Regions from separate parts of the Kyrpidia spormannii genome, predicted to be linked through region 1. Evidence: predicted binding sites of a transcription regulator. Region 1 holds the regulator's gene; the other holds the start of a gene.
The links. Region 1 encodes CtsR, which represses protease genes until heat stress. Its sites were predicted from a motif close to ATGGTCAATAAAGGTCAAACA; they were not measured.
Positions count from the first base shown of each region.

Region 2: the regulator CtsR is predicted to act here: its motif matches at 3,423-3,443, upstream of clpP (ATP-dependent Clp endopeptidase proteolytic subunit ClpP).

Region 1 is NZ_CP024955.1:112,236-120,040, forward strand. It holds gene CVV65_RS00615 (amino acid ABC transporter ATP-binding protein) at 1-391, shown strand, start outside; gene CVV65_RS00620 (TetR/AcrR family transcriptional regulator) at 473-1,051, opposite strand; gene CVV65_RS00625 (CtsR family transcriptional regulator) at 1,307-1,768, shown strand; gene CVV65_RS00630 (UvrB/UvrC motif-containing protein) at 1,774-2,277, shown strand; gene CVV65_RS00635 (protein arginine kinase) at 2,296-3,363, shown strand; gene CVV65_RS00640 (ATP-dependent Clp protease ATP-binding subunit) at 3,466-5,910, shown strand; gene radA (DNA repair protein RadA) at 6,120-7,490, shown strand; gene disA (DNA integrity scanning diadenylate cyclase DisA) at 7,495-7,805, shown strand, end outside.
Region 2 is NZ_CP024955.1:1,363,674-1,371,478, forward strand. It holds gene CVV65_RS06930 (YlbF/YmcA family competence regulator) at 1-94, opposite strand, end outside; gene CVV65_RS06935 (hypothetical protein) at 515-1,024, shown strand; gene CVV65_RS06940 (IDEAL domain-containing protein) at 1,080-1,520, opposite strand; gene CVV65_RS06945 (LON peptidase substrate-binding domain-containing protein) at 1,680-2,306, shown strand; gene CVV65_RS06950 (hypothetical protein) at 2,299-2,592, shown strand; gene CVV65_RS06955 (cysteine hydrolase family protein) at 2,597-3,070, shown strand; gene CVV65_RS16935 (hypothetical protein) at 3,170-3,331, shown strand; gene clpP (ATP-dependent Clp endopeptidase proteolytic subunit ClpP) at 3,496-4,074, shown strand; gene CVV65_RS06965 (class I SAM-dependent methyltransferase) at 4,071-5,198, shown strand; gene CVV65_RS06970 (glyceraldehyde-3-phosphate dehydrogenase) at 5,430-6,482, shown strand; gene CVV65_RS06975 (cysteine desulfurase family protein) at 6,591-7,739, shown strand; gene thiI (tRNA uracil 4-sulfurtransferase ThiI) at 7,745-7,805, shown strand, end outside.

The DNA.
Region 1 (7,805 bases):
GGAGGCCACGGAATTAGCCGAGGAACTGCTTCGTAAGGTCGGTATTCCTGAGAAGGCTAACGCAATGCCGGACCAGTTGTCGGGCGGACAGCAACAGCGGGTGGCCATCGCCAGGGCTTTGGCCATGAAACCCAAGGTGATGCTGTTTGATGAGCCCACTTCCGCCCTCGATCCGGAAATGGTCGGGGAAGTCCTCGCCGTCATGAAAGACCTGGCCAGGGACGGTATGACCATGGTGGTGGTCACTCATGAGATGGGGTTTGCCAGGGAAGTGGGCGATCGAGTGTTATTCATGGATGGCGGTTATGTCGTGGAGGAAGGCACTCCGGCGGATGTGTTCGACCATCCTCAACAAGAGCGAACCCGGGCTTTTTTGTCCAAGGTTCTGTGACCAGTATTCCGACATCCGCGGGCTGGGGGTGTCTGCCAGCCCGGGAACCATTCTGGTGCGATTCCCAGTCGCGGCCACCCGTCACGTCCTTCCCTTTTTGAGGCCGTTTAAAAACAGATCCGCCATCTGATCCGCAATCTCTTCGGCGGTGTATTTTCCTTCTTCTTTAAACCATCGGTACACCCAGTTACACGACCCCAGGATGGTGAGGGCTGCAATGCGGCTGTCCTTTACGTAGAAAACTCCTGCCGCTACCCCTTCATTGATGATCTGGGTCCAGAGGTTCAGGTAGCGATCGGTTAGATCTCGAATGACCTCATTATGAGGTTCCCCGAGTGAAAAAGCTTCCCGGAGCAGTACTGTGGACATGGAAAGGTACTGGGTGATATACTGCATGTGCGTACGGATTCCCTGGCGGAAGCGCTCTTCCACAGGCAGGTCCGTGTCAATGATCTCCTCCAGCCTGCGCACGAATCCGCTGATGGCCTGGTGGGTGATCTTGAGCAGCAGTTCTTCTTTGCTCGCGATGTAGTGGTAAAGACTGCCTTTTTGAAGCCCTACCGCATCGGCGATGTCCTGAACTGATGTAGCATGGTACCCCTTTTGTTCAAACAGCTGGATGGCCGCTGCAGCGATTTCTTCGTACTTATTCCCCGCCATGGTTGGATCTCCCCTACCAATCGTTCGTTTTGTCCCAGTGTACTCAAAAATTCCACTTCTTGCAAGGGGCATGAAGGCCGCTGATCGGACGGATATCTTGAAGTATACAACCCATACTAGAAAAGAAACAGGGTGGATAAAAAATTTTCGCCGCCCTCTTGCATCCTCCCCCAAGAAAAGGTTATAATGAGGCCGAAGGTCAAAGTTAGTCAAAGTCAAACGCCTCCATAGGGCGACTCTGAAGGGGGAGGGTCGATGCGTAATATCACAGATCTGATCGAGCAACATCTAAAATCGATCCTTCAACAGAGCCGTGATGGCGTCGTAGAGATCCAGCGAGGCGAACTCGCCGAACAGTTCAATTGCGTTCCTTCTCAGATTAACTACGTCATCAGCACACGGTTTACTGTGGAACGCGGTTACATTGTTGAATCCAAGCGAGGTGGAGGCGGCTATATCCGCATCCGAAAGTTGGAATTCGGCCAGGAACGGCCCATCCACGACGAGCTCATTCGCCTCATTGGCGAGGAAGTGACACAACGAGAGGCCCACGATATTATCGATCATCTGTTTGAAGATGGATTCGTGACCGAACGGGAGGTGCGCCTGTTGCACGCCGCCGTGTGCCGGGACGTGCTGCGGGGACCGATTCCCTATCGCGATCAATTGCGCGCCAGATTGCTTCGAGCGATGCTGGTGGAGCTTCTGAGAGGGTGAGGATCGTGATTTGTCAACAATGTGGCAAACGGCCTGCCACGGTGCACATGACGAAGATTGTAAACGGCCAGAAATCGGAACGACACTTATGCGAGATTTGTGCCAACGAATCGGGGGAGTTGCAGTTTGTCCCCGGGGCGTTTTCTTTTCCTAACCTACTCGGGAGCTTTTTTAGCGGGGAGGCGGCCCCTGGGGTTCCCCAGGTTCAGACCCTTCGTTGTCCGACTTGTGGCTTGACCTATCAGCAGTTCACCCAGGTGAGCCGTTTCGGTTGTCCAAACTGTTACCAGGCCTTTGATCCAGTTTTGGACCCAATGCTCCGCCGCATCCACGGCAGCACCACTCACACCGGCAAAGTTCCGCGCCGCGGGGGCGGGAAGTTGCGGGTGCGGCGGGAACTGGAGCATCTGAAGGAGCAGTTGCGGGAAAAGGTTCGCTTGGAACAATTCGAAGAAGCGGCTCGCCTACGGGATCAAATCCGGGCTCTCGAGCAACAGCTCGGCGGGTGAACCGAGGGGGGATGTGAGGTGTCATTGGAGGATTTTGTCCATCGGACATCCAGCTATTGGATGCGCGCCGACGGTCCAGAAGATGAGATGGTAATGAGCACAAGGGTCAGGCTGGCTCGGAATCTGGCTGACCTTCCCTTCCCCATGTTGGCCACCGAGGGACAGATGGATGAGGTTTTGGAGCGGGTGAACCGGGCCCTTCGCCATCCGTCGGTCCAGGACTTGGGTCACTTTGAGATGTTGCCGATGAATCGAGTTCATGAGTTAGACCGAGAGGTGTTGATGGAAAAACATTTGATCAGCCCGGACCTCGTGGAACACCCCAGGCGGAGTGCCGTAGTGCTTCGGGACGATGAAACCATCAGCATTATGGTGGGCGAAGAGGACCATTTGCGCATCCAATGCCTTTTCCCCGGGCTACAACTCAAACCTGCCTGGGACATGGCCAGTCGGGTGGATGATGCGCTGGAAGCGACGCTCGATTGGGCATATGATGAAAAAAGAGGATATCTGACTGCCTGCCCCACGAACGTCGGGACGGGAATGCGGGCCTCGGTGATGATGCATTTGCCCGCTCTGGTGATGACCGATCAGATTCGCCGGGTCCTTCATGCCATCTCCCAAGTGGGACTCGCTGTCCGGGGGATTTATGGGGAAGGGACGGAAGCAGTAGGAAATCTCTTTCAGGTGTCGAATCAAATTACTTTAGGACAGTCTGAAGAGGAGATCGTTCACAATCTGTACGGGGTGACCCGACAGCTGATCGAACATGAACGGCGGGCTAGGCAGTTGCTGCTAGAGCAAAACAGGCCCGAGTTAGAGGACCGCATCGGTCGGTCCTACGGCATCCTGCGGTACGCCAAGCGCCTCGATTCTAAAGAAACGATGCAACGATTGTCGGATGTCCGTTTGGGGATCGACCTCGGTATCATTACCGGGGTGCCTAAAGGAATTTTGAAAGAGCTGATGGTGTTAACCCGACCGGCCCTTCTGCAGACTTATGAAGGCCGGGAACTTTCTCCTCAAGAACGCGACGTGCACCGGGCGGCCTTGATTCGAGAGCGGCTGCGTGCGCTGTCCGCCTGAAGGACGGTGTCACGACGTGATCTGGAGTGGAATTTGGACCCCGCATCATGCGGTTAGTCGGTATAGGACAGGACATACACAAGACGATGGGGGTGTTGACGAATGATGTTCGGACGTTTCACCGAGCGGGCACAAAAAGTCTTGGCCCTGGCGCATGAAGAGGCGAGTCGCCTCGGGCATTCGGGAATTGGGACCGAACATATCCTCCTGGGTCTCGTCCGGGAAGGGGACGGAATCGCAGCAAAAGCCCTGATGAGTTTAGGGCTGAGCAGCGAGAAGATTCAGCGGGAAGTGGAGAAGATCATCGGTCGGGGCCCGGGGCAAGGAGCGGCCATGACCTATACTCCCCGGGCGAAGAAAGTGATTGAGCTCTCTATCGATGAGGCTCGGAAGCTGGGCCATAACTATGTGGGGACCGAGCATATTCTGCTGGGCTTGATTCGCGAGGGCGAGGGGGTGGCCGCCCGGGTGCTCAACAACCTCGGGGTGAGCCTTCCCAAAGCCCGGCAGCAAGTCATTCAGTTGCTCGGCGGGGATTCCGCGGAAACGAATCAGGAGAATCAGCAGTCTGCCAATACGCCGACCTTGGACAGCCTCGCCCGGGATTTGACCCAGATGGCGAGGGACGGCAAACTCGACCCGGTGATTGGGCGCAATAAGGAGATCGAGCGGGTCATTCAGGTACTGTCCCGGCGCACGAAGAACAATCCGGTGCTCATCGGCGAGCCGGGAGTCGGCAAAACGGCCATCGCCGAAGGTCTGGCCCAACGCATTGTCGCCAACGAGATTCCCGAGATACTCCGCAACAAGCGGGTTATGGTTCTGGACATGGGAACGGTGGTGGCCGGGACGAAGTACCGGGGGGAATTTGAAGATCGCCTGAAAAAGATCATGGATGAGATTCGCCAAGCTGGAAACGTGATCCTGTTTATTGATGAGCTGCACACCCTCATCGGCGCCGGTGGGGCGGAAGGGGCCATTGATGCGTCCAATATCTTGAAACCAGCTTTGGCCCGAGGCGAATTGCAATGTATCGGCGCCACGACACTGGATGAGTACCGAAAACACATTGAGAAAGATGCGGCCTTGGAACGGCGGTTCCAACCGATCATGGTGGATCAACCGACGCCGGAGGAAGCTATCCAGATTCTTCACGGTCTGCGAGATCGGTATGAAGCCCATCATCGGGTGAAGATCAGTGACGAGGCCCTCGAAGCAGCGGTGCGCCTGTCCGATCGTTATATCAGCGATCGTTACCTTCCGGACAAGGCCATCGATCTGATCGACGAAGCGGCCTCCAGGGTGCGGCTCCGGACCCATACGGCACCGCCGAATCTCAAAGAGCTCGAGGAGCAGCTGGAAGAGGTGCGCAAGGAGAAAGAAGCCGCGGTGCAGAGCCAGGAATTCGAAAAGGCGGCTGCCTTGCGGGATAGGGAGCAACGGCTGCGGGAAGAACTCGAGAAACGGAAGCAAGAATGGCAACAAAAGCAAGCCTCCAAGGATTCAGTGGTCACTGAGGAGGATATCGCGGAGATCGTGTCCAGTTGGACCGGTATTCCCGTGAAGAAATTGGCCGAAGAGGAGTCCGAGCGGCTGTTGCACATGGAAGAGATCCTGCACAAGCGGGTGATCGGCCAGGATGAAGCGGTGGAAGCCGTGTCCCGGGCGATTCGCCGGGCGAGGGCAGGGTTGAAAGATCCGAAACGGCCCATTGGTTCTTTTATCTTCCTTGGCCCCACCGGGGTCGGGAAAACGGAGCTGGCCCGGGCCCTGGCAGAAGCGATGTTTGGCGATGAGAATGCCGTCGTCCGCATCGACATGTCCGAGTATATGGAGCGCCACACGACTTCGCGGTTGATTGGGGCGCCTCCCGGTTACGTGGGATATGAAGAGGGTGGGCAACTCACCGAAAAGATCCGGCGCAAACCCTACTCGGTGGTTTTGTTGGATGAGATCGAAAAGGCACACCCCGAGGTGTTTAACATCCTGTTGCAGGTTTTGGACGATGGGCGTCTGACTGATGGCAAAGGGCGGACCGTGGATTTCCGAAACACGGTGATCATCATGACTTCCAACGTCGGGGCCCAGAGCATCCGGCGGGGTGGCCCCCTCGGATTCGCTGCCCGCTCGGAGGAAGAAGACGCCTATAAGGATATGAAAAATAAAGTGATGGAGGAATTGAAACGCCAGTTCCGGCCGGAGTTCCTCAATCGAATCGACGAAGTTATCGTCTTTCACGCCCTGACCCAGCAAGACATCATGCGCATTGTCGACCTCATGGTGGATGATCTGCGGAAGCGGTTGCGAGACCACGATATCGATTTTGAACTCACGGACGACGCCAAGGCATTCCTGGCAAAGGAAGGGTTCGATCCCACCTATGGGGCGCGGCCGCTCAAGCGGGCGATTCAGCGGCACATCGAAGATCGACTTTCGGAAGCGCTGCTGAACGGAACCATCGTGAAGGGCGACCGGGTCCGGATCGACTTCCAAGATGGCGCTTTGACCGTACGAAAACTTGAACCGTCGTCTGCGCCCACAGTCTGATGTCCGGCCGGGGGATCCCCGGTTGGGCCGGTCCCCGGTTCCGCCGCCGGACTGCGGGTCCAAAGGCCGTCCCTGGAGGGGTTTCCCCCCTCGGGGGACGGCCTGTTTTTTCTCCTTGCTTTACATTGGGATAAAAACTGGCGATCAAATAAAAATGGGTATATATTAGAAAATGGATTTTTATGCATATAGAGAAAGGACGATATCCCGTGGCCAAGGTCAAAACCCGTTATGTCTGTCACGGGTGCGGATACCAAACGGTCAAGTTTTTTGGACGGTGCCCGGGATGTGGCGAGTGGGGCACTTTAGTGGAAGAAGCCATCGAGGAACCGACCCCGAGGGGGAGGGGCTGGCTCCGCCCAGCCCACCGTTCGGATCCGGTACCCATTACCGAGGTCCCGGCGGCATGTGAAGAACGCTGGCCCACCGGGTTCGGGGAGTTGGACCGGGTGCTGGGAGGGGGTCTCGTTCCGGGATCCCTCGTCCTCATCGGTGGGGATCCGGGAATCGGAAAATCGACCCTTCTTTTGCAAGCATCGGCAAAAATCGCTCAGGCCAGAGGGCCGGTGCTCTACGTCTCCGGCGAGGAGTCGAGCCGACAAATCCATCTGCGTGCCAGGCGGCTGAAGGCGATGGAACCTTCCCTTCTGGTGTTGCCCGAAACGGACCTCAGCGCCGTGGAACGGGCGGTGGAGCGTATCGATCCCAGGTGTTTGGTCATTGACTCCATCCAGACGGTCCACGATCCCGATGTCTCTTCCGCTCCGGGGAGTGTAGCCCAGGTCCGGGAATGCACCGGGCGTTTGCTGCGCTTGGCGAAGGAACGGGAATTGGCTACGTTGATCGTCGGCCACGTGACCAAGGAAGGGGCGATTGCCGGACCTCGGTTACTCGAACACATGGTGGACGCCGTGGTGTATTTTGAAGGGGCGCGCCATCATACCTATCGGATTTTGCGGGCGGTCAAGAATCGATTTGGCTCCACAAACGAGATTGGGATTTTCGAAATGCGGGATGGCGGCCTGCGGGAGGTACATAATCCCTCAGAACTGTTTCTCCCGGATCGGCAAATCGCCTCGACGGGGTCTGCGGTGGTGGCTGGGCTGGAGGGCACGCGTCCGATCCTCGTGGAGATCCAGGCTCTGGTGGCAGACTCAGGCTATGCAGTGCCCCGCCGGACGGCGTCTGGGATCGATGTTCAACGGGTGGCGCTCATGCTGGCGGTGTTGGAGAAGCGATGCGGTCTGTATCTCAGAAACCAAGACACGTACGTCAACGTCGCTGGCGGGGTGCGTCTGGATGAACCCGCCGTGGACCTGGGATTGGCAGTTAGTTTAGCTTCCAGCTTTCGCGACCGACCGGTGTCGCCCCGAGATGTGTATATTGGTGAAGTTGGCCTGACCGGAGAGATCCGTACCGTATCCCGTATGGAACAGCGATTGGGAGAAGCGGTCAAACTCGGTTTTCAGCGCTGTATCGTTCCCGCCGGGAACGCCCGGGAACTGCACGGGCCACCGGGCATGGAGATCATCGCGGTGGAGACGGTGGAGGCGGCTTTTAAGGCCGCGTTTGAGGGGTGAAAGGATGCGGGATGACCTCACTGTCAAGCAAGAGAATTTATTGATTAAGATGTTGCGGTTTATCGCGCCCGGAACGCCGCTGCGGGAAGGGTTGGAGAACGTTCTGCGGGCGAAGACTGGCGCACTGATTGTCGTCGGCAATACGCCGGAGGTCCTGCAGCTGGTGGACGGAGGCTTTCAAATTAATTCCGAGTTCACCCCTGCGAGTTTGTACGAACTGGCGAAGATGGACGGGGCCATCATTCTCAGTGAAGATGGAAAGCGTATCCTGTACGCCAATGCCCAGCTGAACCCTGACCCGTCGATTCCTTCTTC
Region 2 (7,805 bases), 1.3 Mb from region 1:
CCGCCAGGCGGTACGCTTCGATTTCCGAAGAGTCGGCGATGAGCAGTCCCAGTTCGTAGGCTTGTGCCCATAATTCGTTCACGTCTAAAGCCAAGATCGTTCCCCCTTGACTGGGCTTTCGGACCCGGATAGCCGTCTGGACGGTCTGGGCGTCCGGCGTGTTGGCCCAGGATCATCGTATCGTTTCGATTGTATTCGGAGTGGATATCGGGTGCAAGGCGGATGGGATTGAGTGAAGGAACAATTTGATGACGTCGACGGAACGTAGAAATCCGGGAAAAGTGTTGGCTTGACTTGACGGGGACATTGGATTGTTTTTATGCTTAGGGGGAAGGGTACTGGAAAAGGAGGCGGATTCGTTATGCTCGGGGTGGTGGCCGCGGCGGCTGCGATTGTGGCGTTATTGTTTATGTGCGCGTCTTTGACGAAAGAGAACACCGAAGAAGCGGTGCGCAAGCAGTATCTGTCTTGGAAACGTTGACGGCGGTCGGCAGGGGGAAGCCCTGCCGCTGCCATGTTCACACGTACGGGGATTCGGGGGGAGACGAAGGTGGTGTTTACGTTCACCAAGGCCCGGCCGTACGCATTTTTTTACGGGGAGGCCCACCTGGTGCTCTGGCAGTTCGACCGGGATGGGCGGAGGGACCTTTACGTCTTGCACGAAGGGGATGACGGCGGGGCCACTGTCCTCGAGTATCCGGGCGAGACATTCACGGAGAGGGTTTTGGCGGAGGTTGGGGATGTCTTTTTTGTGTCGGTGCACGAGGAGGACGAGGTGGCGGAGGCGGCTCTGGGTGCCCTGTTTGAACACCGGGGAAGGCGCTACGGAGCTTATTACGATCGCAAGGCCGAGACCAACCCGATGATCTGGTTTTTCCGGCTGGAAGGCGAACCGGGTGAGGTGGCGGTGGAGCCTCTGAACGGCCAGGAGCACCGGGAGATTTCCGAAGTGTTCGTCAAGCGGTATGGTCATCTGCTCGACATCCGCCAGGAGGGTTCCGAAATGGGGGAAGAGGGGGAATAGGCCGTCTCTGAGGGCGGTTCGCACAAAAAAACGCCGGGTTTGACCCGGCGATGGGTTACTCTTCCAGCTGGGCAAGGCTTTGCGCGAGGCGAAGAAAGGCTCCCCGGTCCCGGCGTTCCAGCGCTTCATCGATCTGGCGCATCAACTCATCCCGTTTCTGAACGCGTTCCTCCACTTCGCGAATGACTTCCGTCACCGCGGCGGGGAATTGGATTTCGGGCAGGTTGATAAACACGTACAAAATTTGTTCGCCTTCAAAGAATCGCTGCAAAGACGTCAGGATCTCGGGAGGCTGACTCAGCTTGGTGATCCGTCCGTCGATTGGCAGCCGGGCGATCATGCCGTGGCGACCGATGATGATGAGCGGTACGTGCTCCAGGATGATCGAGGTCATCTCGAGTTGCTGATGGTGCTGGGAGAGCAGTTCAATGACCGGACCGGCCCCGGGGGGGAGGATGCGGTTTTTCAATGCAAGCAGATGCTCCTTGGCCACCATTGCTCCACCCTCCTTACGGATCATCCGACGAGCAGATAACTCGTTCTTATGTATCATCATACGCAGAATGGGGCGGACGGACAACCCAAATTTCGCGAAGGATCCGGCATATCCGGTTGAAAATCCGAGCCGTAAAGGCATGAACGGAGGGATTCTCCATTGGAGTGGTTTGACCTCCCGCTGTTTCCGTTACACACCGTGCTCTTCCCCCGCCAGACTCTGGCTTTGCACGTGTTTGAACGGCGATACCGCACGATGATCGAGTGGTGTCTGATGCAAAGGGTGCCTTTTGGCGTGACCTTAATTCAAAGCGGGGATGAGGTCGGCGATGAGGCGGTGCCCCATCGGGTAGGCACAACGGCCTGGATTCAGGAGGTCACTCAATTCGCGGACGGGAGAATGTCGGTCAAGGTGACCGGCCGCCAACGGTTCCGCGTTCTCTATAGCGCCTATGACGGCCCCTGTCTTACCGCCCGGGTACAACCCCTCTACGATGTGGAAGAGCCGTTTCGGGAGATTGAGGCGTTGGTCGCCCGGGTAAGGGCGCAGTTTCACCATTATAACGCTGCCCGCCGACCCCAGAATCAGACCTCTTGGCACATCCCCCGGGATCCTGCCCGGCTGACCTGGCTGGTGGCTGGGACCTTGGAGCTGGACATCATGGAACGGCAGCGACTCCTCGCCTCGGGTAGGGCCAGTGAACGGCTGCTCATTCTCTCCTCGTGGCTCGAACAAGCCTTGCATCAGACGAGTCGATCGGAGCCGGGGGGAGGTCGCTGTGGGTAAGGGAGCAAAGGGCTGGGAGTGGTATCCGTTGCAGGAGTTGGACCGGATTGCGGAGTCCGCCAGGCGGGAAGTGACAGAGTTCGGCCCGTTGCTCCATCGAGAGCGGGAGGTCTGTCAAGCGACAGGCTGTCCCGAAGAGTTGATTGACCGTTTACTTGAAGCGGCGTCGGGGTATTATCAGGCAGTAGGAAGACTGGTCTGTGCCGGTTTGGTGAAGCGATTTACAAGCGAATTTCCCGATGATACCATGAGGACGGAATCTGACGATCGCGGAGAAAGGGCGTGAGGCGATGAAAAAGGCACTGCTGATCACCGATGTACAAGAGGATTTTTTGGGGAACACCCTGGATTACATTGAGACCCTATGCCAAAAGTACCTGGATGAACATGGCCACGAATATGATCTCATTATTCTCACTCACTGGGTGCACGAAGATAACCGAGGCGAGGATACGCTGTTGTTGCACCACGACAAGGCGGTGGTGGTGGAGAAAACGACGTACTCGGCCCTGAACCCCGAGGTGCGGGACCACCTGGAGAAAGCTCGAATCGAAGAGGTTCACCTGGCGGGAGTGGATTCTGAGACCACAATTCTGGCCACGATGTTTGCCCTCACGGACGCCGGTTATAAGGTGAAGATCCTGCAGCGGCTGTGCGGGTCGTATTTTACCCACGGTTCCAACACCATGGCGATGAAAGTCATGGGGCAGGTTCTCGGTCATGAGAATATCCTAAACGTGGGCGGGGACCGGGTCTGGATGTGAGGATCTGTCCCGCTTAGGCCACCCGCCTTGCGAGTGGGGAGAGCATAAACCCTTTGCCGACATCGCACAATAAGCGAAAAGCGGCGAAGGGGATGGAACATGTCCTGGATATACTGGGCAGGACTGTATGAGAGCAAGTTCGAAGCCTACTGCGCCGTCATGTGGGTGGAAGGGGATAAACGGATTCATGGACCCACCCCCCCAAAGGAAGTGGAGTTGTACCGGACCAGCCGGGGGAAATTCGGGGTCCGGTTTCGGTAGGGCTGACCGGTTGCCGTCAGTCTGTTCGAGGTATGGGCCCGGGTCAGGCTTGAACGAGCGCCCCTGGTCAAAGGATACTGGGGCGCTTTTTTCTTTGACCATTTTTGACCTTTGAAGTTCGATATGGCATAATGGGGATAAAGGTGGATGAAGGAGGGGAAAGTATGTATTTTGTACCGATTGTGGTGGAACAGACAAGTCGCGGGGAACGATCGTACGATATTTATTCACGTCTTCTGAAAGACCGGATTATTTTTCTCGGGACGCCCATCGATGACCAGGTGGCGAACTCGGTGATCGCCCAACTGCTTTTCTTGGCGGCCGAGGATCCGGAAAAGGACGTGTCGCTGTACATTAACAGCCCCGGGGGATCGGTGACGGCAGGGATGGCGATCCTCGATACGATGCAGTACATCCGTCCGGATGTGGCGACGATCTGTGTGGGGATGGCGGCGAGCATGGCAGCGGTGCTATTGGCAGCTGGAGCGAAGGGAAAACGGCGGGCTCTGCCCAACAGCGAAATCATGATTCACCAACCCTTGGGCGGGGTCCAAGGACAGGCGGTGGACATCAAGATCCATGCGGATCGAATTCTGCGGGTGCGGGAAAAGTTAAACCGAATTCTCAGTGAGAGGACCGGTCAGCCCCTGTCCCGGATTGAGGAGGATACCGATCGCGATCGGTTTATGTCGGCGGATGAAGCGAAGGAATACGGCCTGATCGACGACGTGATCCGACAGTGAGCCAGGTGTCGGATCCAAAGCCCCGGCAACCCGGTGCTTCTTCGCGGCAGGTCCCCTTAAAAGAGCGATTGGCCGAGCGGATTCGCCAGAAAGGGCCTATGACCGCTTTCACTTTCATGGAGTGGGCGCTGTACGACCCGGCGGGCGGTTATTACATGAGAGAACATGATGTGTTTGGGCGGGCTGGGGACTTTTACACCGCCCCGGATGTTCACCCGGTTTACGGAAAGACCATCGCGGCTTGGGCGGCGCAGCGCGCCCGCCAGTACGGGTGGCCGGACGTACGAATCGTGGAGTTTGGCGCCGGGACCGGACGGCTGGCGGAGCAGATTTTCGCCGCGTGGCCGGAGGTGGGGGTTGGGAGTGTCCGGTATTCCATCGTGGAGATCTCCCCGGCCTGGAGAAAGCACCAGGCCCGCCGATTGGAGAACTACGGGACGGCGGTGGATTGGCCCGAGAAGATGCCGAGGTTGGACCGGGGTATAGTGATCGCCCACGAGCTTTTGGATGCGATGCCTGCCCACTTGTTACGGCGGGGCCCGGAGGGGCTGGAGGAGGCCTGGGTGGATCTAGGACCGGACGGTCGGTGGCTTCGAAAGTACGGCCCGGCTTCGCCTGAGGGGCGCCGGGCCTTTGAAGAATGGCGCCCGCGGGTACCTCCCGAGTGCGGGTTCGAGGTGGCCCCCGGTGCCACGGCCTGGATTCGTCGCGTGTTTAAACAGCTGAGGGAAGGGCTGGTCCTCATTGTCGATTACGGGGACGACGAGGATCGCCTGTACGGACCGCATCGTCCCCACGGTACCCTGCGGGCATTTTTTCAGCACCGGTGTCTCGATCGGTGGTGGGACGAGCCGGGGGAGAGGGATATCACGGCGGATGTGAATTTCACGGTTTTACGGCGGGTCGCCCAGGCAGTGGGCGGAGAAGTGGTTTTTGAAGGGTCCTTGGGCGAATTTCTGTGGGATGCGGGAATTGCCCGGGAATTGTCCGATTGCCCAGCGGACCAGCCCTTTGATCCCCGGGCCCGGCGGAATCGCGCGATCAAACAACTCCTTCTCCCCGGGGGTCTCGGTGAAGCGTTTCGGGTGTTGGAGATCCGTAAAGGGGTCGATGCGGAATGCTGAAGAAATTATCCATCGCTCTTGTGCTGGCCGGCGCCTTGTTTCTGATCATGGGGCTGGCGTTTATCCTCCGGGGGGCGCAACCGTAATCACAGGCTCTGGACTTTGATGGGTTTTCCCGATGTTCGCGGAAATGTGACATACTTTTTCAAGGCTCATGAAAAACAGTATAGAACAATCGGGTGAAACCATGTACAATGGAAGGGAGGAATCTGCGGGTAGGGAGGCAGGTCGATGGCAATTCGAGTCGGCATCAACGGATTTGGACGAATCGGCCGGATGGTTTTGCGGGCGGCACTGCGATTTAGCGATGTGGATATCGTGGCCGTCAACGCCACAGCGGACGCGGCAACATTGGCACACTTGGTGAAGTACGACTCGGTCCACGGTTTATTCCGCGGAGACGTGGAGGCCGGGGACGGTTGCCTGTGGGTGAACGGCCGGGAGATCCGGCTGCTGAGCGATCGGGATCCACTGCAGCTACCCTGGGGGGATCTCGGCGTCGACATCGTCATCGAGGCGACGGGGAAATTTCGGGATCGGGATGGAGCCAGTAAACATGTGCAGCAGGGCGCGAAGAAAGTGGTCATTACAGCCCCTGGGAAAAACGAAGATGTCACCATCGTCATGGGTGTCAACGAAGATGTGTATGATCCTTCCCGGCATCACATCCTTTCGGCGGCCTCCTGTACGACGAACTGCCTGGCTCCGGTGGCCAAGGTGATTCACGACCGGTTTGGCATTGTTCAGGGCATGATGACGACGGTTCACGCTTATACCAATGACCAGCGGAATTTGGATAATCCCCACAAAGATCTGCGCCGGGCCCGGGCGTGTGGGCAGTCGATCATTCCCACCACCACCGGCGCGGCGAAAACGGTGGGCAAGGTATTGCCGGAGTTAGCGGGTAAGCTGGACGGGATCTCCCTCCGGGTGCCTACTCCGGATGTATCCATCGTGGACTTGGTGGCGACCTTGGAAGAGCCGGCCACGGTGGAGGAGGTCAACCGGGCGTTGCGGGAGGCCTCCCTCGGTCAGATGCGTGGGGTGCTCGATTACACGGAGGAGCCCCTGGTTTCCATCGATTTTGTCGGACGCAGCGCATCGGCCATCGTGGATGGACTCTCCACAATGCAGGTGGGAGACCGGATGATCAAGGTCATGGCCTGGTACGATAACGAATGGGGGTACTCCTGCCGGGTGGTGGATCTGGTTCGTTATATTGGGCGGCACGGGTTGGAGCGTCAAACGCCCGGGGAGGCCGTGGTGGGCGCGTTCGGCGGCTGATCCCGGATCGCTCCGGCTCCGGGTCCCGAGAACAAAGAGCCCTGGACAGCGGTTGTACCGTTGACCGGGGCTTTTTTATAATGGTAAACGAACCGCCAGCGGTGGGAGGTGAAGCGGTTGATCTATCTAGACAACAGTGCGACCACGCGGCCGCTTCCGGAAGTGGTGGAGGCGGCAACGGCTGCACTGCGGGAGCAATACGGCAATCCTTCTTCGGCGCATCGCCTGGGGTTGGCGGCGGAGGACGTGATAGAGGACGCCCGGGCGGATGTGGCCCGGTTGCTCGGCGTCAAAGCGAAGGAGATCGTATTCACCTCCGGGGGCACCGAGGCGATTAACGCCGCCCTGGTGGGGACGGCCCTGGCACACCGGGGACGGGGCAAGCACATCGTGACCACGGCGGTGGAGCACGCCGCCGTTCTGGAAACCTGCGGTTTCCTGGAGCAGGTCGGTTTCGAGGTCACCCGGGTCCCTCCGGAACCAAACGGAGTGGTGGATGCCCGGGCGGTGCTTGGGGCGTTGCGGGAAGACACGATCCTGGTCTCGGTGATGCACGTCAACAACGAGACGGGAGCGATTCAGCCGGTACAGACCCTGGGCCAACAGCTCAAGCGCTTGCCCAAGGTCATTTTTCATATTGACGCGGTCCAGTCTTTTGGCAAATTGGCCGTACCTTTGACCGGAGTCGACTTGATCTCTCTCAGCGCCCATAAAATCCACGGTCCCAAAGGAGCAGGAGCGCTGTATATCCGGGAAGGCCTGAAATGCGAGCCGCTGCTTCACGGTGGGGGCCAAGAGGCGGGGCGGCGCTCGGGAACCCCGGGGGTGCCGGCTATCGCCGGAATGGGGGCGGCCTGCCGGTGGTGGCTGGCCCACGGTCGGGAAGCCGTCAGGCAGTTGTCGGAGCTTCACGCGGCTTTTATCGAGGTGTTGCGGCAAAAGGTGCCCGGACACAGGCTGAATTCACCCCCAGACGGGGCGCCTCATATCGTGAACCTGTCTTTCCCCGGCTTTAAAGGAGAAGTTTTGGTGCACGCTTTAGAGGAACGGGGGGTTTACGTGTCCACCGCTTCAGCCTGTTCCTCCAGATCGGCGAAGGGCAGTCACGTTCTCCGGGCGATGGGGGTGGCGCCGGAGGTGAACGAAGGGGCGCTGAGATTCAGTTTTAGCCCTTTCAACACTGTGGCCGAAGTGGAGGAGGCCGGGGTGGCCTTGGCCGAGGTGGTGAAAGAACTGCGGCCGATGATGCGGAGGTAGGCGGGATGTATCGATTATTGCTGGTGCGGGAAGGCGAGGCGGCGCTTAAGGGAAAGAACCGGTCCT